2 regions of the Kribbella solani genome follow, and region 1 is predicted to be linked to the other one. Evidence: riboswitches for the same ligand, from Rfam matches in the RefSeq annotation. Region 1 holds a riboswitch; the other holds the start of a gene.
What was found. Region 1 has a riboswitch for glycine ahead of gcvP (aminomethyl-transferring glycine dehydrogenase). Riboswitches for the same ligand answer to the same signal wherever they lie in the genome.
Positions count from the first base shown of each region.

Region 2: linked by a shared signal. The riboswitch ahead of HDA44_RS29055 (L-serine ammonia-lyase) and the one ahead of gcvP (aminomethyl-transferring glycine dehydrogenase) in region 1 are both predicted to bind glycine.

Region 1 is NZ_JACHNF010000001.1:2,342,017-2,348,044, reverse strand. It holds gene gcvH (glycine cleavage system protein GcvH) at 1-149, shown strand, start outside; gene HDA44_RS10525 (FHA domain-containing protein) at 273-815, shown strand; gene ftsR (transcriptional regulator FtsR) at 802-1,497, shown strand; gene HDA44_RS10515 (bifunctional nuclease family protein) at 1,609-2,103, shown strand; gene HDA44_RS10510 (MerR family transcriptional regulator) at 2,389-2,955, shown strand; gene HDA44_RS10505 (dihydrodipicolinate synthase family protein) at 2,971-3,864, shown strand; glycine riboswitch at 3,880-3,969, shown strand; gene gcvP (aminomethyl-transferring glycine dehydrogenase) at 4,056-6,028, shown strand, end outside.
Region 2 is NZ_JACHNF010000001.1:6,278,296-6,284,323, forward strand. It holds gene HDA44_RS29040 (aminopeptidase P family protein) at 1-22, shown strand, start outside; gene HDA44_RS29045 (alpha/beta hydrolase) at 24-1,487, opposite strand; gene HDA44_RS29050 (DUF3817 domain-containing protein) at 1,597-1,950, shown strand; glycine riboswitch at 1,948-2,040, shown strand; gene HDA44_RS29055 (L-serine ammonia-lyase) at 2,122-3,495, shown strand; gene HDA44_RS29060 (helix-turn-helix transcriptional regulator) at 3,579-4,406, shown strand; gene HDA44_RS29065 (hypothetical protein) at 4,538-5,155, shown strand; gene HDA44_RS29070 (ABC transporter permease) at 5,208-6,028, opposite strand, start outside.

The sequences.
Region 1 (6,028 bases):
TGAACGAGGCGCTCGGCGACCAGCCGGACCTGGTCAACACCGACCCGTACGGCGAGGGCTGGCTGCTCGACATCGAGGTCGAGGACGCCGCCGAGGTGGCGGCGCTGATGGATGCCGACACCTATCAGGGACAGCTCGACCAGAGCTGACAGCCAACTGATAGCGTTACCGGGCCTCAACCGCTGGTCGAGGGTTGAGGCCTATGTCCACACTGTCAATACGGGGTCTATCGAAAACGTCGCCGGACCGCCGGCGATCGGGAGGATCACAGCATGCCGTTCTGCAACCAGTGCGGGCACGAGAACTCCGAGGGCAGCCGGTTCTGCTCGCAGTGCGGAGCGATGCTGCCTGGCGCGGACCGCCCGGCGGCAGCCCCGGCGACTCCTCAGCCGATGCCTCAGCCTGGGGTCACCGACACCGCGATGCTGACCCCGATCGGGGCCGAGCCGGAGCCGGAGCAGACCGGCGAGCCGCTGACCGCCGACGACGAGGCCGCCGTCGGCGCGCTGCCGGCCGGGTCCGCGCTGCTGATCGTCCAGCGGGGCCCGAACGCGGGCAGCCGGTTCCTGCTCGACGTCGACGTGGTCACCGCCGGCCGGCACCCGGACAGCGACATCTTCCTCGACGACGTGACGGTGTCCCGCCGGCACGCCGAGTTCCGCCGGGACGGGTACGGCGTGAAGGTCCGCGACGTCGGCAGCCTGAACGGCACGTACGTGAACCGGGACCGGATCGACGAGGTGCGGCTGAACAACGGCGACGAGGTCCAGATCGGCAAGTACCGGCTGGTCTACTACGCCAGTGGCCAGGCCTGAGCCCAGCACCGAAGGGCCCGCCGACGGCCGTGGCATCGGCGAGGTGCTGCAGCTGCTCCAGGCCGAGTTCGCCGATGTCACGATCTCCAAGATCCGGTTCCTGGAGGCGGAAGGGCTGGTCACGCCGGCCCGGACCGCTTCCGGGTACCGGAAGTTCAGTGCTGCCGACGTGGAGCGCCTCCGGTACGTACTGACCGCGCAACGCGACCAGTACCTGCCGCTGAAGGTGATCAAGGAACACCTCGGCGCGATCGACCGGGGGCTGCGTCCGGCCGCCGCCGGTCCGCCGGTCGCGCCGGCTTCGTTGCCGCAGACCCCTGGTCAGCCGGTCGCTGACGATTTCGGTGCCGCGAGCACCGAGTTGCGGCTGACCCGCGAGGAGCTGCGTACTGCCGCGGGCGTCTCCGCCGAGTTGCTCGGCGAGCTGGAGAGCCATGGCCTGGTGGTGGCCAGCGGCAACCATTACTCCGGCGACGCGATCGTGATCGCCCAGGTCGCCGCCGAGCTGGCCGGGTACGGCCTCGAGCCGCGGCACCTGCGCGCGTTCCGTACCGCCGCCGATCGGGAAGTCGGCCTGATCGAGCAGGTCACCGGCCCACGCCGCACCGACCAGACCGCCGAGCTGGCCGCCCTCACCGTCCGCCTCCACACCGCCCTGGTCCGCTCCCGCCTACCCCGCTGACACACGAGTGGATATCCACTGCTCTTGTGGGTTCTCCACCGGTGTACGAGTGGAGAACCCACAACGCCAGTGGATATCCGCTCGTGTGTCGGCGCGGAGTAGGGTGGTGGTGTGCGCGAAGTCGACGTGGTCGGAGTCCGGGTTGAGATGCCCTCGAGTCAGCCGATCGTGCTGTTGCGGGAGGTCGGTGGGGAGCGATACCTGCCGATCTGGATCGGCGCGGCCGAGGCGAGTGCGATCGCTTTCGCCCAGCAGGGGATGGAACCACCCCGGCCGCTGACCCATGACCTGTTCGCCGAGACGCTCCGGGTGCTCGGGCACACCCTGAGTCAGGTCCGGATCGTGAACCTGACCGACGGCGTGTTCGAGGCGATCCTGGTGTTCGACGACAAGACCGAGATCTCGGCGCGGCCGTCGGACTCGATCGCGCTCGCGCTGCGTACGGGTACGCCGGTGTTCTGCACCGAGGAGATCCTGGCCGAGGCCGGGATCCCGGTCCCGGAGAGTGAGACGGACGGCACCGACGAGGTGGTGGAGGAAGAGGAGGTCGAGCGGTTCCGGGAGTTCCTCGACCAGGTGACTCCGGAGGACTTCGACAAGAGCTGAGCCCGCCGGTTCCGCCCGCGCCGAGCGTGATCTGCCGGGCCGCGGTACAAGATCGGCCAGGTAACGATTCGTACGGCGGTCGCGACACGCTCGCGGCTCGATGCGGTTGTCGTTGACCCGGTTCGGGCGGCGGCTTACCGTGAAGAAGTCGTGGGGTGCTGTCACTCCACGCGGATGGCTCGTTCCAGTCGGTATCCAGGCGGTATCCAGGGAGGCTCAGGCGTGACACGCACCGGCGACACGGATCTGACGGCGCAGTCGACGTCCGACGCGCACGCCGAGGCCATGGCGGCTGCCGAGGCTTCCGCCGGGGTCCAGGGTCTGTTGTTCGACGACGACCTGCGGCCGATGCCGGAGGACGTCGGGTTCCGCGGCCCGACCGCGTGCGCCGCGGCCGGGATCACCTACCGGCAGCTCGACTACTGGGCGCGGACCGGTCTGGTCTCGCCCTCGGTCCGCCCGGCGACCGGCTCCGGCACGCAACGCTTGTACGGGTTCCGCGACGTGCTGTTGCTGAAAGTGATCAAGCGGCTGCTCGACGCCGGGATCTCGCTGCAGCAGATCCGGACCGCGATCGCGCACCTGAGCAAGCGCGGCTTCGACGACCTGACGCAGATCACGCTGATGAGCGACGGCGCGTCGGTGTACATGTGCAGCTCGCCGGACGAGGTGATCGACCTCTTGGCCGGTGGCCAGGGTGTGTTCGGGATCGCGCTCGGCGGTGTCTGGCGCGAGGTCGAGGGTTCGCTGTCCGAGCTGCCGACCGAGCGGGCCGACGGTCACGACGACGGCGATTCCGAGTCCCACACCGATGAACTCGCCGCGCGCCGTCGCGCCCGGATGACAGGCTGACGTAACGTTCGTTCCGTGCGCCCACTCACTGCCGACTCGCTCCGCGGTGTGTGGGCGACGTTGTTGCTGCCCCTGAACGCGGACGACTCGATCGATTGGGTGCGGTTACAGGCTCAGGCCGACGCGCTCGGCGCCGGCAGCTTGGCCGGTATCTACGCGCACGGGACGGCGGGGGAGTTCCAGACCCTGACCGAGGACGAGTTCGACCGGGTGAACGAGGTGCTGGCCGCTGTCGGCCAGCCGTTCCAGATCGGGGCCTCGCATCCGTCGGCTCAGGTGCAGCTGTCACGGGTGGAGCGGGCCGCGAAGCTCGCGCCCGGAGCAATCCAGGTGATCGCCCCCGACTGGTTACCCCTGAACCCGGCTGAGATGCTGGAGTTTCTGCGGCGGGTGAGTGCGGCGGCGGACGGCGTGCCGTTGGTGTTGTACAACCCGCCGCACGCGAAGACCGCGATCGGTCCGCGGCAACTGGGCGAGCTCGCGCAGGACGTACCGAGTCTGATCGGCTTGAAGACGGCCGGCGGTGACAAGGCCTGGTTCGACGAGGCGCTGCGGTCGGGGCTGTCGATCTTCGTGCCGGGTCATTTCCTGGCGAGCATGACGTCACTCGGCGCGCATGGCAGTTACTCGAACGTGGCAGCCCTCTCACCGAACGGCGCGGTGAAGTACGCCACCGACCTGGAGGTCGAGCGCCGGATCGGCGAGTTCTTCGCCGCCCACGTCGCGCCGCTGCAGAAGGCCGGCCTGTCCAACCCGGCGCTGGACAAGTTCCTGGCCGCGGTGGGGGACTGGGCGGACGCCGGCACCCGGGTGCGCTGGCCGATGCAGTCGGCCACTCCGGAGCAGGTCGCGGCGGCGCGGCCGGACGCCCGCAGGCTGCTGCCCGAACTGTTCCCGGATTCCTGGTAGCCTCGGGACAGCCGTACACAACACTCGGGAGAGACCCGTGTCATCGGGCGCCGAAGGGGCAATTCCTCCCCGGAACCTCTCAGGCCCACGGACCGAGTGTCACAGGCGACTCTGGAGCGCGCGCGGGTGACCGTGCCGGCGTGACAGAGGGGGAGGCGACCGGACGCATTTGCCAGCAACGGAGCCTCTAGATGAACAACTCACCGCAGCTTTCGGCGACCTTCGCCGACCGGCACATCGGGCCGCGCCCGGACGAGATCGCCCGGATGGTCGACCTCCTCGGGTACGCGGATGTGGACGCGCTGGTCGACGCCGCCGTCCCTGCCTCGATCCGCTCCGCCGAGCCGCTGCGGCTGCCGGAGCCGGCCTCCGAGGTCGACGCGCTCACCGAGCTCCGCCAGCTGGCCGCCCGCAACAACGTCGCCACCTCGATGATCGGCCAGGGCTACTACGGCACCTTCACCCCGTCCGTCATCGTCCGCCGCCTGGTCGAGAACCCGGCCTGGTACACCGCCTACACGCCGTACCAGCCGGAGATCTCCCAGGGACGGCTCGAGGCGCTGCTGAACTTCCAGACCGTGGTCTCCGACCTGACCGGCCTGCCGACCGCGAACGCGTCCCTGCTCGACGAGGGCACCGCGGCCGCCGAGGCGATGACGCTGGCGCACCGCTCGAACAAGAAGAGTAAGTCCGACCGCTTCCTGGTCGACGCCGACTGCTTCGCGCAGACGATCGCGGTGGTGCGTACGCGCGCCGAGGCCCTTGGGATCGAGGTGGTCGTCGCCGACACGACCGACGGTCTGCCGGCGGGTGACTTCTTCGGGTTCCTGGTGCAGTACCCGGGTTCGAACGGCGCCGTCCGTGACCTGAATCCGCTGATCGAGGCGGCGCACGAGGGTGGCGCGCTGGTTGCCGTCGCCTCCGATCTGCTCGCGCTGACGTTGCTGGAGGCACCGGGTGAGGCCGGCGCGGACATCGTGATCGGGTCGTCGCAGCGCTTCGGCGTACCGCTCTTCTACGGTGGTCCGCACGCCGGCTTCATGTCCGTACGCTCCGGTCTGGAGCGGTCGTTGCCCGGTCGCCTTGTCGGCGTGTCGATCGACGCCGACGGCGCCCCGGCGTACCGGCTGGCGCTGCAGACACGCGAGCAGCACATCCGGCGTGAGAAGGCGACGTCCAACATCTGTACGGCGCAGGTCCTGCTCGCCGTGGTCGCCTCGATGTACGCGGTGTACCACGGACCGGAGGGGCTGCGCGCGATCGCGGAGCGGGTGCACTCGTACGCGGGCAAGCTCGCGGCGTCGCTGCGGGCCGGCGGTGTCGAGGTCGTGCACGGCGACTTCTTCGACACGGTGCTCGCGCGCGTACCGGGCAGTGCCGCGGATGTCGTCGACGCCGCCCGGCAGAACGGGATCTGGCTGCGGCTCGTCGACGCGGACCATGTCGGCATCTCCTGTGACGAGAAGACCGACGTCGCCACGCTGACCCGGGTCTGCCAGTCGTTCGGCGTGCAGTACGACGACACGCTCGGCGCCGCCGCGATCACGGTGCCGCGGACGAGCGAGTACCTGACGCACCCGGTCTTCAACACGCACCGGTCCGAGACGTCGATGCTGCGGTACCTGCGCAAGCTGTCCGACATGGACTACGCGCTGGACCGGGGGATGATCCCGCTCGGGTCCTGCACGATGAAGCTGAACGCGACCACCGAGATGGAGCCGGTCACCTGGCCGGAGTTCGCGGATCTGCATCCGTTCGCCCCGGTGGAGGACGCGGCCGGGTACGTGAAGCTGATCGGTCAGCTGGAGCGCTGGCTGGCCGAGGTGACCGGGTACGCGAAGGTGTCGATCCAGCCGAACGCCGGTTCGCAGGGCGAGCTGGCCGGGCTGCTCGCGATCCGGGGGTACCACCACGGCCGCGACGACCTCGAGCGGAACGTCTGCCTGATCCCGGCGAGCGCGCACGGTACCAACGCGGCCTCCGCGGTGATGGCCGGGATGAAGGTGGTCGTTGTCAAGGGCAACGATGACGGCACGATCGACCTGGACGACCTGCGCGCGAAGGCGGCCGAGCACGCTGCACAACTCGCGGCGATCATGATCACGTACCCGTCGACGCACGGCGTGTACGAGGAGAGCGTCCGCGAGGTGTGCAAGATCGTCCA
Region 2 (6,028 bases), 3.9 Mb from region 1:
TTCGCAGTTGGCAAGGAAGTAGCTCAGCCCACTGGTGCCACGGCGGGGCAGCTCGTGCCCCGCTCCGGCACGTCCAGTGCGATCAGGTACCGGTCGACCGTGCTCTGCATGCAGGCGCCCTTCGAGTAGCTGCCGTGGCCCCAGCCCTCGTATGTGAGCAGTACGCCGCTCCGGCCGAGCTGGCGTGCGACGCTGCGCGCCCAGTCATACCCGGTCGCGGGATCGTGGATCGCGTTCGCCAGTAGTACCGGCGTCTTCAGGTCGCGCACCTTCAGTACGTGCTGTGGGTTGTTGGCCTTTGGTGCACCCAGACAGATCGACGCAGCCATCAGCTGGCCCGGGTACTTGACGTCCTGGTTGTTGCGGGCGATCCGCTGCAGGTGCGCGGCGTACTCACGGTAGTCACGCACTGGCAGGTTCCAGTCCTGACAGAACACAGCAAGCGGGTACGAAGCGAGTCCGGTCGGCGCCGCGGTCGTGGTGGCAGTACTACCCGCAAGAGTGTCCGCGAGCTTGGACCACTGCGGTCCGTAGAGCAACTTGAACGCGGCAAAGCTCAGCCTGAACGGATCAGCTGACTTGGCAAGCTGGTCTGCCCACACAGCGTGGGCGTCACGGCCATGCAGCGCACAGGTCGTCGTAGCGTCGCACCACTTCACGAACTCGTCGAACGAGTCCTGCGCCGCGGCCGCCTGGTCGTCCAGGAACGCGCGCGTCGAGGACGTGCTGTGGTCGCTCACGCTCTCCAGCACCATCGCCCGTACCCGATGCGGGTAGGTCTCGGCGTACTGCCCGCCAAGCACCGTGCCGTACGAGCTGCCGTGGAACGTGATCTTGGCTTCACCGAGTACCCGGCGGATCGCGTCGAGGTCGCGGACGGTCTGCCAGGTGTCGATGTGGTCGTACAGCGGACCGGTGTTCGCACGGCAGTCCGTGGCGAGCTGACGGTTGTAGCTGATCGTCGCACTGAACTCGGCCGCGCTCTTGATGATCGGAGACGGCTGCTTGGCCAGTAGGTCGGCCGAGCAGCGCACCGGATTGCTACGGGCCACTCCACGCGGGTCGAAGCTGACGATGTCGAAACGGTCCTGCAGGTCGGTACTGAAGCGGCTGATCCCGGTCTTGATCCGATCGACGCCGGAGTCGCCAGGACCGCCCGGACCGAAGACCAGTACGCCGACGCGCTCGCGGGGGACCTTGGCGGTTCGGCGGGCGATCGCGAGGTCGAACGAAGGTCCGGCCGGGTCACGCCAGTCGACCGGCAGCCGGAGCGTCGCGCACTGGGAACCCTTGACGTCCTCGGGTTTGTCCTTGCCCTCGGGCTTGCAGTCGGTCCAGCGCACCTGCGGCCCGGCGGCCGCGACCGTGTCCGCGGCCATCGACGGCAGCGTGGTCAGGCCCGCGGCGAGGACGCCGAGCAGGGCCACGCCGGTCAGGGTCGCGCCGGCCAGAGTCGCGCCGGCCAGGGCAGGTCGGGAGAAAGTCATGCCGCCGATCCTTCGGCAATCGCTTGCTCCCGGCATCGGGCAGGACCCCCGCCCGACCCCGGGCCGTCACCCCAGGGAGCCCTTGCGGGTGTTGTTAGGGTCGGCGGTGATGAGTACCAAATACGCCAGGTGGTTCCGGACGGTGGCGATCGCCGAGGCGATCTCGTGGACCGGGTTGCTGATCGGCATGCTGTTCAAGTACGTCCTGTCCGACAACGAGCTCGGGGTGAAGATCTTCGGCCCGATCCACGGCGGCATCTTCGTCGTGTACGTCGCGACCGTGCTGGCCGTACGCGGCCCGCTGCGCTGGTCGTGGCCGGTCACCCTGGCCGCGCTGGCCGCCAGTGTTCCCCCGCTGTTCACCTGGTTCTTCGAGATCTGGGCGGTGAAGACGGGCCGGATTGACGCCGGGCGTGGCGCGGCCGTACCGTCCACAGCGGAAGTCAACTCAACAGCCGCATGAACCCGTGCGGGAGAGTCCTGGGTCCGGCCCAGGCGCCGTAGGAGCAACTCTCCCCAAGAATCTCTCAGGCACCTTCACCGCACGGGCGAGGCACCTCTGGAAGGCAACTCCGTCTGACAGAGCGGGGAGGACACCAAACGGTCAACGGCGACCGGAAGGAACCTCCACACGATGGCGATCAGTGTCTTCGACCTGTTCAGTATCGGGATCGGCCCGTCGAGCTCCCACACCGTGGGACCGATGCGAGCGGCCCGCACGTTCGCGCTCGGTCTGGCCGATGACGGCCTGCTGGCCGCGACCACGACCGTCGGCGCGCAACTCTTCGGCTCGCTCGGAGCCACCGGCCACGGCCACGGCAGCAACAAGGCGGTGCTGCTCGGTCTCGAGGGTGCCGACCCGGAGACCGTGGTCACGCATTCGGTCGACGCCCGGGTCGAGACAATCCGCGAACGCGGCCGGCTGGCCCTCGCCGGTACCCACGAGATCGCGTTCGACGAGCACGCCGACCTGGTGATGCACCGGCGCAAAGCCCTTCCGTACCACCCGAACGGGATGATCTTCGCGGCCCGCGATGCCACCGGCGGCGTACTGCGGGAGCGTACCTACTACTCGGTCGGCGGCGGCTTCGTCGTCGACGAGAACGCGGCCGCCGGCGACCGGATCGTGCCGGACACCACCCCGCTCAAGTACCCGTTCACCACCGGTGCCGAGCTGCTCGACCGGTGCCGGGAGTCCCAGCTGTCGATCAGCGAGGTGATGCTCGCCAACGAGCTGGCCTGGCGGACCGAGGACGAGATCCGGGACGGCCTGCTGCGGATCTGGCAGGTCATGCAGGACTGCGTCCGCGAGGGCTGCGAGACCGAAGGCATCCTGCCCGGCGGGCTGAAGGTGCCGCGGCGCGCGCACGCCCTGCACCAGAAGCTCAGCCAGGACCCGTGGTCGGTCGACCCGCTCAAGGTGATGGACTGGGTGAACCTGTTCGCGCTCGCGGTGAACGAACAGAACGCGTCCGGCGGCCGGATCGTCACCGCGCCGACGAACGGTGCCGCGGGCATCATCCCGGCCGTACTGCACTACTACCGCCGGTTCGTGCCGGGCTCGACCGAGGACGGCGCGGTCCGGTTCCTGCTCGCGGCCGGCGCGATCGGCGTGCTGTACAAGGAGAACGCGTCGATCTCGGGCGCCGAGGTCGGCTGCCAGGGCGAAGTCGGCTCGGCCTGCTCGATGGCCGCGGCCGGGCTGTGCGAGGTGCTCGGCGGTACGCCGCGGCAGGTCGAGAACGCGGCCGAGATCGCGATGGAACACAACCTCGGCCTGACCTGCGACCCGGTCGGCGGGCTGGTCCAGATCCCGTGCATCGAGCGGAACGCGATGGCGTCGGTGAAGGCGATCAACGCGGCCCGGATGGCGATGCACGGCGACGGCGTGCACGTGGTCACGCTGGACAAGGTGATCAAGACGATGCGCGAAACCGGTGCCGACATGAAGATCAAGTACAAGGAAACCTCCCGCGGCGGCCTCGCCGTCAACGTCATCGAATGCTGAGCAAGTAGTTACGCTGAGCAGGTAGTTGCCTAGGGAATGCCAGTACCAGGTTGTCGCCGGGTGAAGTCGGGATACTGGGCGTCATGGGTGAGCTTGGGCGGACGTTGCATGCGTGGCGGGATCGGGTGACGCCCGCGCAGGCCGGGCTGCCGGTGGGTGGGCGGCGGCGGGCGCCGGGGCTGCGGCGGGAGGAGCTGGCTCAGCTGGCCGGGCTGTCGGTGGACTACGTCGTCCGGCTCGAGCAAGGCCGGGCCGAGTCGCCGTCGGTGCAGGTGCTGTCGGCGCTGGCGCGTGCGCTTCGGCTGTCCGATGCCGAGCGCAACCACCTGTTCGTACTGGCCGGTGAGGTGGAGCCGTCACCCGGGCGCGTGTCGGCGTACATCCCACCGGGCGTGCAGCGGATCGTGGACCAGCTGGAAGGCGCGCCGCTGTGCGTGTGCGACGCCGCCTGGACGATGATCACCTGGAACTCGCTGTTCGCCGCGATGACCGGTGACCCGTCGCGGTGGCACGGGCGGCAGCGGAACATCATCTACCGGCATTTCACCGCGCCCGGCGACCGAATCGTGCAGACGCCGGACCAGCAGCGCGAATTCCGGAACGCGATGGTCACGGATCTGCGCGCCTCGCTGGTGCGTTATCCCCACGACCCGGAACTGCGGGCACTGATCGAGGAGCTCCGCGGGTACGCCGAGTTCGCGCGTTTGTGGGAGCAGCCGGTGACCGGATTCCACCGCTCCGAACGGAAGACGATCCGGCATCCCGAGGTCGGCGAGTTCAGCATCGACTGCGATGTGCTGGCGGTACCGGGGAACGACCTGCGGATCGTCGTCTACACCGCGGCCCCCGGCAGCGATGCGGCGGAGAAGCTGCGGCTGTTGTCGGTGATCGGCTTGCAAGCCTTGACCTGAGCGATCAGCTAACGCACCGCATTCCTACGGTCGCGTAAGCGGTATGTTATTCCCGAATTGTTTCGCACCGAGGTGGAATTTCCTCCAAGGACTGTTTCAAACGACCTTTCAGCCGATAACCTGCGGGACTTGTGAATCTGATCTCTGCCACGGCTTCCCGCCGCTCGCCCTGGCAGAACCCGCGGCGCCTGCGTCAGGTTGCCGCCGGCGTCGGCGTCCTCTTGCTCGGTTACCTGGTCCTCGTTCTGGTCGCGCTGCTCGGCGGGCCGCGGATCGGTGCGGGCTTCCTGCCACTCCCGGGTGGTGGCGGTGGACCGGAGCCGGTCAGTCCGGTGGCCGGTCTGCAGGCCGGTCAGCCGACCGAGAACCTGCCACGGATTCCCCACACGCCGACACCGACACCGGCTCCGTCGATGCTCCCGGTCGCGACGCCCGGTGTGCTGCCCAGCGCCGTACCGACTCAACTGCCGGGCGCGACCACACCCGGCACCCGCCCGGCTGACGCGGCGACCACGCCCACGCCGGAGATCGTGGAGAGCAAGGAACCGACCATCCCGGTGGTCACCGCCACCCCGCCGGTCGTCCCGCCGACCCAGCCGACCTCCGGCCCGGACAGCCCACGACCGACCGCCCAGCCGACGGACTCGACCACTACCCCGACGGTCACGCCAACCACCCCCAGCACGCCACCGAGCCGCCCCGACCACGGCGGCTTCCTCGCCAAACTGCTCCGAAAGCTAGGCCTCTAGCCGTCCCCGCGCCCCAAACCGGTTTGGGGGACCGGATCGGATCGGACGCGGGTCATACAGTCCGCAGTGCCTCGGTGGGCTGCATTCGGGCCGCGCGGATCGCCGGGAGCAGTCCGGCGATCGCGCCGATGGCCAGGGCCGATCCGACGCCGCCGATCCACGCCTCGGGGGGAACCACGACCGTCCAGCCCTTGACGGAGGCGTAGACGACCGTGGCCGCGACTCCGCAGAGGACGCCCACCGCCCCGCCTATCCCGGCGAGCAGCACCGCTTCGGAGAAGAACTGAGTACGGATGTGTCCGCGGGTCGCACCCAGTGCGCGCCGCAGCCCGATCTCCGATCGGCGTTCCAGGACCGAGATGACCATGGTGTTGGCGACCCCGACCCCGCCGACCAGCAGCGCCACCGCGCCCAGGCCGAGGAACAGGCCGTTGAGCGCCGACTCCGCAGCCGCCCGGGCGACCAGTGCGACGGACGGGTTGCTGACCGTGGCATTCGCCGGGTTCTCCGGGTTGGCCGTCCGCGCCAGCACCGAGTGCACGTCGTTGACGTACTCGGTCTGCGACCTGACGTAGATGGTGGTGGGGTGCCCGTCGTAGTTGAGATAGCGCTCCGCGGCCGGGTAACCGACGAGTACGGAGGCGTCGATCTCCGGGGCCAGGACCGCCTTGTCGAGAATGCCGATCACGTAGAACCACTGGCTGCCGAGCCAGATCCGCTGCCCGGTACGGACCCGGTCGATCCCGAGGCGCTTGGCCGCGTCGTAGCCCAGCACCGCCGTCGGTTGGGTAGCGGTGGCTTTATTCAGGAACGCGCCGTGGGCGACCGTGGTGCGTACCGTCGCGGGCAGGTTCAGGCTCGTCGCCTGGACCT